Regions from separate parts of the Virgibacillus sp. M23 genome, predicted to be linked through region 3. Evidence: riboswitches for the same ligand, from Rfam matches in the RefSeq annotation. Region 3 holds a riboswitch; each other region holds the start of a gene.
The links. Region 3 has a riboswitch for S-adenosylmethionine ahead of RVS70_RS01075 (YezD family protein). Riboswitches for the same ligand answer to the same signal wherever they lie in the genome.
Positions count from the first base shown of each region.

Region 1 (3,211 bases), on a different contig from region 3:
ACGAATTGTTTCCTCCGTAACACCACTAGTTTTTAATTCTTCAACGGTTAGTTGTTGATGCGTTGTTGAAGCAGGATGAATAATTAGTGATTTTGCATCACCAACATTAGCTACATGTGACCATAATTCAATACATTCAATTAATTGTCGTCCAGCTTCTCTCCCCCCTCGAATTCCAAAAGTGATGATAGATCCAGCACCTTCACTAAAATATTTTTTAGCTCGCTTGTTTGATGAATGGCTTTGTAAACCTGGGTAGTTCACCCATTCGATCGCAGGATTTTTAGCTAAGTATTCGGCAATTATCTGTGCATTTTTATTATGTTGAGGAATACGAAGATGCAAGGTTTCTAAACCCTGTAATAGTAAAAAAGCATTATGCGGGCTAATACACGCACCAATATCACGCAATAATTGTACCCTTAATTTAGTAGCAAAAGCCGCAGGACCAACATCAATGAAACGGAGGCCATTATAGCTCTCATCTGGTTCTGTAAAGCCAGGGAATTTGCTGTTATTCCAATTAAACCTTCCGCCATCAACGACAACACCTCCAATGGTCGTACCATGTCCTCCTATCCATTTTGTAGCGGAGTGGACCACAACATCTGCTCCCCATGCTATCGGCTTAGCAATATAAGGTGCGAATGTATTATCAATTATTAAAGGAATATTATAAGAATGAGCTAAAGCAGCAATGGTCTCGACATCAAAGATGTGCAGACTAGGGTTCGTAATAATTTCACCGAAGATTGCTTTTGTTTTATCTGTGATAGCAGCTTCGACTTCATTCTTGTTCTTGCCATTAACAAATTTAACCGTTATACCATAGCGAGGAAGTGTGTTTGCAAATAGATTATAAGTACCACCGTATAAATTACTGTCAGCTATAATTTCATCTCCTGTACTAGCAACATTTAGGATAGCAAAGGTAATAGCTGCCATTCCAGATGCTGTTGCTACTGCTGCTACACCGTCTTCTAATTCGGCAATTCGTTGCTCGAAAGCATCTACGGTAGGGTTCCCTATCCGTGTATAAATGTTGCCCGGTTCGGTAAGGCCAAATAGATTCTGTGCGTGCTCCGTGTCACGAAAAACATAGGATGTTGTTTGATAAATAGGGACAGCTCTAGAACCCGTGGTTGGGTCTGGCACCTGACCTCCGTGTAGTAATACTGTATCTGGTTGTTTCTGGTGAAATTTTGCCATTATTCATTCCTCCTAGGATAGTTTGTAGTTCTGTATTGCCACGACTAGTATTGACGTGGCCAGTTACTGAATAGCAATCCTTGTGTCTGGAGGAAGAGGGGGAAAATGAAAAAGCCCTCTTCCTAAGAAGAGGGCTTGGATTTAACCGTTCCTCCTCTTATCTTCCAGATCATAAAATGGATCTGTAGGATGTAGCACCGTAAAAAGCAATATTTCATCGCTTTTTGGTTGCTGGGCTTCACAGGGCCTATTCCCTCCACCGCTCTTGATAAGAGATGTATTTTTCTAAATTATTGAATATTATATAGGTGTACATAATCTTTTGTCAACCACTAGTTTTAAATCGTAACAAAAGGCAGGCATAATACCATCGCCAAAACGTAAGAAAACCTAGAGCATGTTATATCTTTTTATACATGCTTTTTCCTCAGTGGTCTTCGGTAGCTCGTAAGCATAAAGTTTACTAGAGCTATCCAAATGAACGCGAAAGCAATTAAATGAGCAGAAGTAAAGGCTTCTTTATATATAAATACGCCTAGTAATAACATTAATGTTGGTGCAATATATTGCAAGAATCCGACCATTGCTAAAGAAATGCGTTTCGCTCCACTTGCAAACAGTAACAAGGGAATTGCTGTCATAACACCTGCACCCATTAATAATAGGTTCGTAGATGAAAAGAATTCATGAAGCTGAAAGGCGTTATCAGGGTAAATGGCTAGGTAAATAATTGCGAAGGGGAGAATAAGCATGGTTTCAATGGTTAACCCTATCATTGGTCCGATATCGACCTTTTTCTTCAATAAACCATACAGTCCAAAGCTGATGGCAAGTAATAATGACACCCAAGGAAACACACCATAGCTTATCGTTAAATAAAGCACACCGATTCCTGCTAGAATAAATGAAATAGTTTGACGGAAAGTAAAGGCTTCTTTTAATACGATAATTCCTAGTAATATGCTTATAAGTGGATTAATATAATAGCCCAGACTTGCTTGAACAACATGATTACTATTAACGGCCCAAATAAATATTAACCAATTTAGACTAATTACTAGCGTAGCCAAAGAAATACCAAATAGCTTCTTTTTATTATGAAGCAATTCCTTCCATTCCTTCGTAAAATCCGACCATTTACGCATAATGAGAACAAGTAAAAATGTGAAGACGAAAGACCAAATAATGCGGTGAGCTAATGTTTCCCCTGGAGAAACATGGTCAAGAAGCTTCCAATAGATTGGTAGAAATCCCCATAATATGTATGCTGATGATGTGTAGATCATACCGTTCCGATCCTGATTAGCGTTCATAAGGTTTCATCCCTTCTTCCGGTATAAAGTAAATCTATTTTAGAATTGCTCCAGAAAAAAAGCAAAGATAACGTCTCTAAAGAAAACGTATTCATTTATGCGTTTATTTGAATAGGATATATATAGGTGGTCAGTTTACAAGAGTTTACGTGAGGAGGAATGGATGTGAAGAAGAAAGAAAAGCAATTGGAGACGAAGGTTGTTCATGAAGGTTATCATTCAGAAGAGATGTTAGGAAGTTTAGCAGCTCCTTTATTTCAAACCTCTACTTTTACATTTGATTCAGCAGAACAAGGAGAGCGGCGTTTTGCAAGGGAAGAGGATGGTTTTGTATATTCGCGTTTAGGTAATCCTACTGTACAGCTTTTGGAAGAGCGGATTGCGGCATTAGAAGGAGGGGAGCGAGGGTTGGCTTTTTCCTCTGGAATGGCTGCCGTTTCAGCGGTATTAATTTCACTAACAAAAGCAAATGATCATATTCTTTGTTCTTCCGGGCTTTATGGCTGTACGTATGGATTGTTATCCATGTTAAAGGATAAGTATCATATTAATCATGATTTCTCAGAAATGAATTGTGAGGAAGAGGTTTTGGCTTGTCTAAGGCCAGAAACAACCTGTATTTATATTGAAACACCAATTAATCCCACCATGAAGCTGATCGATCTACAAATGGTAGCAACGGTTGCAAA
Region 1 covers NZ_JAWDHA010000053.1:14,538-17,748, reverse strand. Annotated here, with positions in the region: gene RVS70_RS16785 (O-acetylhomoserine aminocarboxypropyltransferase/cysteine synthase family protein) at 1-1,209, opposite strand, end outside; SAM riboswitch class I at 1,364-1,484, opposite strand; gene rarD (EamA family transporter RarD) at 1,620-2,522, opposite strand; gene megL (methionine gamma-lyase) at 2,688-3,211, shown strand, end outside.
Region 1: another riboswitch for S-adenosylmethionine. It lies ahead of RVS70_RS16785 (O-acetylhomoserine aminocarboxypropyltransferase/cysteine synthase family protein); the one in region 3 lies ahead of RVS70_RS01075 (YezD family protein).

Region 2 (3,211 bases), on a different contig from region 3:
TCTCATCTTCATAAAGTAAATGGATAGCTCCCTCTAAAATATAAATAAACTCATCTTGGGAGTGCGTATAGGTCTCTTCGCGGACATTCATATCCCGAGGAGTTACATGAACAATAGTAGGTTCAATTCCTGTAAACCGCGAACGATTTGCCAGCAATTCATAGGAGTAACCCATATTCTCATCACCTACTTTAAATTGCCGTTCTGTATGAGGGAGTAAAACAAGATCTCGATCATCATGATCATCCAAAATCCAGGTTAGTGGTACTTCTAATTCTTCACTAATTTTGGATAAAGTGGCAATTGCTGAAGCTGTCTGTCCATTTTCAATTTTAGATAAAAGGCTTTTGGAGATTCCACATGCTTCCGCTACCTGCTGTTGTGTTTTTTTCATACGCAAGCGCATTTGCTTAATTTTCTTACCTATATTATTAAGATTTATTGCAATTCTCTCCTTCCGCTAGTGGTCACACGTTCTATAAACTTCTTTAATGATAGAATAGAACGAAACTATCGTCAATCCGAACATACAGATAATCACTGCCTATAGATTTAATCACATACAAGCAGAGTGTGCTGTTTTTTTAGCTAGTTCTGTTTACTTTGCTAATATTAACGGGTCAAAGCACCCTTCCTTTCGTTAGGTAACATCACCATTTAAAAAAATGAATGATAAAGCACCCAACTACATTCCGAATATACTGATATGCTCGAAAGGTAATTCGGAGTTACTTTATCTTCATTCATTCAAAATGGTTTAATATAAGCGGCTACTAATATGCTTTCTTACTTCCACACATCCTTAGCGATATCTACTACATGTCTAACCTTATTCCATTGCTCTTCTTCTGTTATCAGATTACCTTCTTCTGTAGAAGCGAAACCGCATTGCGGACTAAGACAGAGCTGTTCATACGGAAGGTAGTTAGCAGCTTCAGCAATACGTTTCTTAATAACATCTTTATCTTCCAGCTCTGGGAACTTAGAAGTAACTAATCCTAAGACTACACAAAGATCATCTCTGTTCACATAGGATAAAGGCTCGAAACCTCCAGATCGCTCGTCATCAAATTCAAGGAAAAGCCCGTCCACATTCAACCCAGCGAAAATGGTTTCAGAAACAGCATCATAAGAACCTGTACTGAAATAATGGGAACGATAATTGCCTCGACAAATATGCATGGTGATAAGTAAATCTTTAGGCCTTTCAGCAATCGATTCATTAATCACACGTTTGCAAATATCCCTTAGTTTTTCTGGATTCATGCCCTTTGCTTGCAGTGAGGAAATCCCTTCTTCTGATAGAAAGGATGCCCATGATGTGTCATCTAACTGAAGGTAACGACAACCTGCATCATAAAATGCCTGAATTGCTTGTTGATAAGCCATAATCACATCTGGAACAAGGTCTTCGATTGTTTGATAAATATCTGTATCAAATCCAGCACGAACGAGTAACATGTTCGGACTTGGGATCGTCTGTTTGGTAACATGACGGTTCCCTACCACTTCATTCAGAAACTTAAAATCTGCGAGAAATGGATGCTCTTTATTAAACTCCACCTTTCCAGTAACATGAATGGAATGCTTTTTTGTCTCAATTCCAGCAAATTTCAAGCCATTATTTGGCTCAAATCCCTCAACACCATTTAAATTCTCTAAAAAGTCGAAATGCCACCAAGAACGCCGAAGTTCTCCATCGGTTATAGCCATTAGCCCAGCTGCCTTTTGTTTCTCTACTAGCTTAATAATTTCTGCATCTTCAATTGCTCTTCGTTGTTTTTCACTAATTTCTCCTTTAGCATATTGAGATCTCGCGTGCTTGATACGATCTGTTCTTAGAAAGCTACCTACATGATCTCCTTTGAAAGGTGCTATTCGTTCTACTGCTGTTGTCAATGTATCCACTCCTTTATAGTTATAAAAAGGCTGAGACAAAAGAATGAAGAAACAATTAAAAACGAACAATGATTGGTTGAAAATTAATTATCGTTCGTATTGATCAGAATCATTCATTTAGCACCTGAAATAAGCGAGACTCCGGCCGTAACACCACGAGTCCGAAGATCCACTAGAAAAAGCGTTTTCCTTACCAAGTTAGCTGAGACCGTTCCCGCGGAAAGCGAGTATATTTCACGATGCTGGAATGATACTCCTATTGATAACATGATTATTCGTATTTTGAGTAAATAAGTGTGTTTTGCCTCAGCCTCGTTAAAAAGAACCCTTCTGCTAAGAAGGGTTCTTTTGTATACATACATCGTCACCTTCTCATCTTTCAAGTTTATAAAACTTGCTAGAAGTAGCACCTTATTTATAAAACAGGTTGCTGAGGTGTCTTCAGGCTAGTCCCTCGACCTCTCTAGATAAGAATATTATGTAATTATTTAAATAATTAAAACTATCATAGCAATTCTATTAAAAAATAGCAAAAGATTCCTCACACTATTTAATAACTGCTGTCCATTTCACCCTTTCTAATAGCTTTATTGACATCTAATAATCAACAGATTCACCTATTATGAGGAAGCATGTAGTGATTATGTCTTTCTGCAAAAGCTACGTATGAAAAATCGACTTTTTACAAATGGTAATTATAGCTTTTATTCATTTTTTCAACCTTATACTAGATATCAAACCATCCATTTAGAGGAGGCTGTACGATGGATCACACCTGGTTCTCCCTCATTCCCTTTACTATTGTTATTGCTTTAGCTATATGGCAAAAAAGACTTCTTCCTGGACTAGTGCTGGGACTCCTTGTAGGTGCTTTTCTGTTAGAATTCAGCGTATTAAACGGAACAAAAGAAGCCGTAAACTATCTCATAACGACATTGGCAGATCCAGGGAATATTAATATTATCGCCTTTTTATATTTATTTGGCGGATTGATTGGTATGATGCAAATTTCTGGAGGAGTTAAAGGATTTTCTGAGTGGGTTGGTGACAAAATTCAATCCGAACGAGGACTTCTAGTTGTCATCTGGTTGACCCTACCTTTTACATTTATGATGCCGATGTTTCGAATAATGATGATTGGACCCGTGGTAAAATCCTTACTTAAAAAGGTGAACATGTCTCACTGGAAAGTAGGGTTCACGATGGATGTATCCACCAGTTCCGTTATCGTATTATTACCAGCTGCCACTGCTTTCGTCGGTTTCATGGTTTCCCTTATTGAAGGGGGAATTCAAAAACATAATCTGGAAGC
Region 2 covers NZ_JAWDHA010000035.1:15,947-19,157, forward strand. Annotated here, with positions in the region: gene RVS70_RS13685 (XRE family transcriptional regulator) at 1-448, opposite strand, end outside; gene RVS70_RS13690 (5-methyltetrahydropteroyltriglutamate--homocysteine S-methyltransferase) at 787-1,899, opposite strand; SAM riboswitch class I at 2,269-2,373, opposite strand; gene RVS70_RS13695 (Na+/H+ antiporter NhaC family protein) at 2,664-3,211, shown strand, end outside.
Region 2: another riboswitch for S-adenosylmethionine. It lies ahead of RVS70_RS13690 (5-methyltetrahydropteroyltriglutamate--homocysteine S-methyltransferase); the one in region 3 lies ahead of RVS70_RS01075 (YezD family protein).

Region 3 (3,211 bases):
GGGTCTCCAGTAATGGCTAGGATTTCATTGATCTCAAGTGCATGTAATCCCATTAGATGTGATTGCAATCCGATTAAATTGCGATCTCTACAAGTTAAATGCACGAGTGGTTTGATACCGATTTCCTGTTTGATTTTTGCAGCGATTGCTATATTGCTGATTCTAGGTGTTGCCAATGAATTGTCAGCAAGTGTAATTGCATCAATACCTGCTTTATCTAAAGCTCTAATCCCTTCCAAATACTCCTCCGTATCTAAGTGTTTCGGTGCGTCGAATTCAACGATAATAGAATGTCTTTGCTTTACCATATCTATTAAGCGGGGCTCTTTATCTATTGGACTATTACGAATTTCAATCGGTTCTGCTTTAGGAATTACTTCTTTTTCCTGTAACGGCTCTAAATCTTTAACGCCCTCTGCAATTGCTTGAATATGGGCGGGAGTTGTTCCACAACATCCTCCAAGAAGCCTTACCCCTTCATTACGAAAATCTTTGGCACAGCTTTTAAAATAATCTGGCTCATTTTCATAGATAAGTTTTCCGTCACGATATGCAGGAAGACTAGCATTTGGATAAGCTGCAAGAAATGACCTTTCTAGTAAAGGGACCTCCTTTAAAGAATCAAGCATATGAAATGGACCTAAGCGGCAATTAATTCCGACAATATCTGCTCCTGTGTTTTGTAACCGTTGTAATGCCTCTGGTAAAGGGATGCCGTTTTGTAGTATACCTGCCTCATGCATGGATACATTCGCTATAATTGGTAGCGCTGTCTCTTCTCTAGCTATTTCAAGTACAGTTGTCAACTCTTCTAGATCGTAGTAGGTTTCTAAGATTAGACCGTCTACCCCCTCCAATAGTAAACAATATAACTGTTCTCTAAAGCTTCTCTTAATTTCATCATTCGTGGCTTGAAGTGTTTGTGTACCATGTATACCACCAATCGTTCCAAGCACAAATACATCCTCACTAGCCGTTTGCTTTGCTATTTTTATAGCGGCTGTATTGATTTTTTTTACTTGATCCTCTAATCCATATCTGGCGAGCTTAATATAATTGGCACCATACGTATTTGTTTGAATTAAATCAGCACCAGCATGAATATATGCTTGGTGAATTTGTGCAATTTGTTCTTCTAATGTAAGATTTAATTCTTCAAAGCAGTGATCCACTCCATAGGAATAAAGTAAAGACCCCATTGCACCATCACCAATAAGGATTCTTCTATCTAATTCAGTTAATAAATCCATCTCTCATCACACTCCTTTCCAATTTTTATTTAAAAAAAGACACCCTACTAATACGAAGAATATATTCTTCTTCAAGTGGGTGCCTTTAGTCGTCTAATCAGCATAAGCGAAAGTTATTTAAGTAGCTTTACTTCGACTTTGCAAATATGGCCATTGGTGTTCCAATAAGCGCAACATACGAACAAAGTGGAGTAATAATGAAAGAAGTGAAAGAATTATTTTCCTATCACTTTCTCTTTACTTTTGGTTTTAATGGATAGCGTTTTTTCTCCGTTGTGTCAATTTGTGTAACCTCTCCTTCATGAACCGTAATTACTAATGATCCAAACTCGACCCTTTGAATTGCTGAAATAATATCGTTTATTTTCGTATCATCGATCTGTGCCATCTGATCCCTCCTTTTAAATCACCAAAATAGTTAGAGAAAAAAATAAAAACCTCTTTTCAGATTGAAAGAGGTTTGATTGGCTTATACATTACAGTTCCCATCTTTCAAACAACTTTCGTTTGCTGGATTTAGCACCGTATTACTCTTTTTGAATGAGTATGGTTGCCGCAGGATCAATGGACCAGTTTCCTCCCCTGACTCTCGATAGGTAAATTATGAAGTTTTGATTGTACTCATTATCTTAGAAAGTAAATAGACTGTCAAGAGAAAATTTTAAAAAATTATTACATTTCAAAAATACGATAGCTAAGTGGCTGTATTATTAATGGATCGGTTTTAGAATCCAATGCTTTCCTGATCATTCCTTGTTTTGATAGGAACCATTCACTAATAGATTTAGTCTCGTCCATGATAGAATGGATGCTAAGCTTTGTTTTCATTTTTCCTGCGTGTAAAATAAAAACTAGGCGCCTATTTATATTCCTTTTTTCATAGCAAATAAGATTTGCTTCATTATCATCATAAATAAATCTGAAATTACCATAATTGCCAAAAAGGGGATCTGTTTTTCGCAATGTGATGAGTGTTTGAATGAATTGAAATAGTTCAAGATTTTGCCTGTTGGTGTTCCATTCCATACATGAGCGACATCCAGGATCTTCACCACCTTGCATGCCAATTTCATCACCGTAATAAATGCAGGGTGTTCCCGCAAATGATAGTTGAAATAAATACATTAATTTTACTTTTTCTACATTACCATTTGCTAATGTTAACACGCGAGGCGTGTCATGACTATCCAAGAGATTAAAGGCTACTTCATTAATATTTCGTGGGTACATATGCAGTAATGTTGAAATTGACGCTGTAAAGTCAGATGCTTTTATTTCATTTTTGCCAAAAAAATCAATGACACTGTTTGTAAATGGATAATTCATAACTGCATCAAATTGGTCTCCATGTAGCCAAGGCATTGAATCATGCCAAATCTCACCTAAAATATAGGCATCTGGTTTGGCCTCTTTAACTGTACGACGGAAGTCTCTCCAGAAAGAATGGTCAATTTCATTAGCAACGTCTAAGCGCCAGCCATCAATGTCGAATTCCTTAATCCAATAACGAGCCACTTGTAATAAATAATTTCGTACTGCAGCGTTTTCTGTATTTAATTTGGGCATTGTCGATACAAAAGCAAACGTATCGTAATTTGGTACTGGTTCCGTACGGATAGGAAAATCTTTTATATGAAACCAATCCGTATAACTTGATTGCTCCTGTTTTTCTAGTACATCCTGGAACGGAGGAAAGTAAAATCCACTATGATTAAAGACAGCATCGAGCATTATTTTTATTCCACGCTGATGACATTTTTTAACCAATTCACGAAACAGCTTCTTGTCTCCAAATTGTGGATCAATTTCCATGTAATCTATCGTATCGTACTTATGATTTGAGTGCGCTTTAAAAATCGGTGTCAAGTATATTCCATTAATTCCTAATGCTTCTAAATAGTCAAGGTGGTTAATTATTCCTTGGAAATCTCCTCCAAAAAAATTAGTGGGGCTAGGGCAGG
Region 3 covers NZ_JAWDHA010000002.1:29,698-32,908, forward strand. Annotated here, with positions in the region: gene RVS70_RS01070 (bifunctional homocysteine S-methyltransferase/methylenetetrahydrofolate reductase) at 1-1,250, opposite strand, end outside; gene RVS70_RS01075 (YezD family protein) at 1,477-1,638, opposite strand; SAM riboswitch class I at 1,733-1,849, opposite strand; gene RVS70_RS01080 (glycoside hydrolase family 13 protein) at 1,923-3,211, opposite strand, start outside.

Region 4 (3,211 bases), on a different contig from region 3:
CTCATCAGCAGTTGGAGTTATAAATAACTGCCGTGCAAATAGATTGTGCCAGGCATATTCGTTAATAACTTGTATTGGTAAGCGATACGCGTGGTCTGCACCAGCAAATCCGTTAAATTGGAATAGCTCTTCTTTATTTTTTAAATAGGAAATAACCTTTTCATACAATCGATCAAATACAGATTCATCAATGGATTGATTTACTGTTCCCCAATCCACCTGCTGTTCACTTACTTCATCTGTAACAATAAATTTATCTTTTGGGGAGCGACCGGTATAAGATCCTGTTGTTGCTTGAACTGCACCTGTTGCGGTTAACATGCCTTCTTCTCTTGCTAAAATTCTTTCAACAAGCTGAGGTACGGATAAATTTGTTTGTAGCTGTTTATGCGTGTATAATTCTTTTACGAAAGACTTTTCTACCGTTTTCATGTTAAATACCTGCCTTTATGTGAAATTGTATTCACGTTCTTTTGTTGAACGACCAAATAATCCTGAATATGTTTATTAGTATAACACATTTAAGTTAATAGTCCATACTAAATATAAAATAATTTTTATAAGATGTTGAATGTTTACAGCAAAAAATGTCGTTCAGAATCTTTCTTTCCTTTAGTATGAGTAAAAAACTTCTGAGAATACAGTTAAACTAGTTGACACATTAAGCTTCTTCCGATAAGCTAAGTTTCGAACGGATACTCTCTTATTCAGAGTTGGTGGAGGGACAGACCCAATGAAGCCCAGCAACCATCACTTTAGTGAAAAGGTGCTAACCTGATGCAAGGAGATTTTTTTCCTTGAACAATAAGAGCGAAAGGCCAGCAATCCTTTCCTCATGACAAGCGGGAAAGGCTTTTTTTATTAGTTATAAAAATTCTACACGTAGATGACTAACTTTAACCCGATTATAAACATATTAGTCAATTTCTAAGCTAAATTGTCATTCGCCTGCGTGTACGTGTGAACCAGGAGTGACAATAGAATATACGGTAGTAGGTAATCTTTCTGGTGCCTTTCTTATTTCAGTTTAACCTTAGTACTTATTACTGAATGAGCATATTTGATAAATAGAGTTCCGTAATCGATATTTGAAGGAGGATTTAGCAACATGGCTGCTAATCGTCGTTTGTTTACTTCTGAATCAGTAACAGAAGGACATCCAGATAAGATATCTGATCAAATTTCAGATGCTATTTTGGATGAGATATTAAAAACAGATCCAAATGCCCGAGTGGCATGTGAAACAACTGTTACAACTGGACTTGTTCTTGTAGCGGGTGAAATATCCACTACTACTTATGTAGATATACCTGCTATTGTTCGTAAAACTATAAAAGAAATCGGATATACTCGCGCAAAATTTGGGTTCGACGCGGAGACATGCGCAGTATTAACTGCCATTGATGAACAATCACCTGATATTGCTGGTGGAGTTGACACAGCATTGGAAGCAAGACAAGGAAAAATGAGCGATCAAGAGATTGCTGCAATAGGTGCTGGTGATCAGGGTTTAATGTTTGGTTTTGCTTGTGATGAAACAGACGAATTGATGCCACTTCCAATCTCATTGGCACATAAGTTGGCAAAGCGTCTCGCTGACGTTCGGAAGGATAAGACATTAGAATACTTACGACCGGACGGTAAAACACAGGTAACCGTTGAGTATGATGAAAATGATCAACCTGTTAAAATTGATACCATCGTAATTTCTACACAGCATCATCAGGATATAGCTACAGAGCAAATAGAAAAAGATTTGATAGAGCATGTTATACGCCCTATAGTACCAAATGAGTTATTAGATGAGACGACTAAATATTTTATTAATCCAACTGGCCGTTTCGTTATTGGTGGACCTCAGGGGGATGCAGGTTTAACAGGTCGAAAGATTATTGTTGATACGTATGGAGGCTATGCTAGACACGGTGGCGGAGCGTTTAGTGGAAAAGACTCTACTAAAGTTGATCGGTCAGCTGCATACGCTGCCCGTTATGTCGCAAAGAACATAGTGGCTGCCAGGCTTGCCAAAAGCTGTGAAGTACAGCTAGCCTATGCCATTGGTGTAGCAGAACCTGTTTCTATTTCGATAAACACTTTTGGAACAGGTGTTGTAAATGAAGAGCAACTAGTAAAAGCTGTTCGAGAATTATTTGATTTACGACCAGCAGGTATTATTCGTATGTTAGACTTGCAAAAACCTATTTATAAAAATACTGCTGCTTACGGGCATTTTGGAAGAACAGACATTTTATTTCCATGGGAGAAGACAGACAAAGTTGAGCAATTGAAAGCACTTATTAAGTAGTAAAGTCTTGATCATCCTTTAGCTTCACAATGGTTATGATACGAAAAAAGGTAACCTAGCTGATTTAATCTTCTAGGCTGCCTTTTTTCATAGTCTAAATTACAATATTTTCCATAAGGATAAAGAAGGCGTGTTGAGCTGCGTCCAGCTCCAGCGCACAGAATCTAGGTGACTTCACGAATCGCCCTAATCTAAGTCATCATTGGCTTGCAAGCACACCGTGATTCCTTTATCTCCGTTGACTAGCTCCAATCGCTTTTGTTCTTGAAGTTACTTACCGGAATTTGTATATTTTTTGTAGTAGATTGCTTTATCTACATATGATTTTCGTACACGTTCCATCTCCGCGTAATCTTCTAGAGTTAAGTCTCGGATTACTTTTGCTGGTCTACCAAGAGCTAACGTATGTGGCGGAATCGTTTTTCTAGGTGGCACAAGGCTTCCGGCTCCGATAAATGCATTTTCACCTATTTCCGCACCATCAAGAATAATGGAACCCATACCAATTAAAGCTTTGTTTCTAATCATGGCGGAGTGCAGGGTCACTTGATGTCCGACTGTCACATCATCCTCGATAATTAAGGGAAGATTAGGGCTTTGATGAAGCATGGACAGATCTTGAATACTAATTCTTTTACCAATTTTCACAGGTGCAACATCTCCACGAACTACAGTTTTAAACCATATACTAGAATATTCATCAATTGTAACGTCACCGATGATGGTTGCATCCTCTGCAATAAATGCAGTTTCATGAATTTGTGGTTGTTTTTCTTTATATGAATGTATCATTTGAATCCTCCTGGATAATATGGTGATATAAACAGTATAACAAAATTATAGCGGGGACAATGTAGATTGGAGGCAGCAAGTTGAGCAATCATGTACCAAATAACCCAATAATTT
Region 4 covers NZ_JAWDHA010000006.1:111,950-115,160, forward strand. Annotated here, with positions in the region: gene pckA (phosphoenolpyruvate carboxykinase (ATP)) at 1-432, opposite strand, end outside; SAM riboswitch class I at 701-811, shown strand; gene metK (methionine adenosyltransferase) at 1,109-2,305, shown strand; gene RVS70_RS04035 (gamma carbonic anhydrase family protein) at 2,576-3,097, opposite strand; gene RVS70_RS04040 (tetraprenyl-beta-curcumene synthase family protein) at 3,178-3,211, shown strand, end outside.
Region 4: another riboswitch for S-adenosylmethionine. It lies ahead of metK (methionine adenosyltransferase); the one in region 3 lies ahead of RVS70_RS01075 (YezD family protein).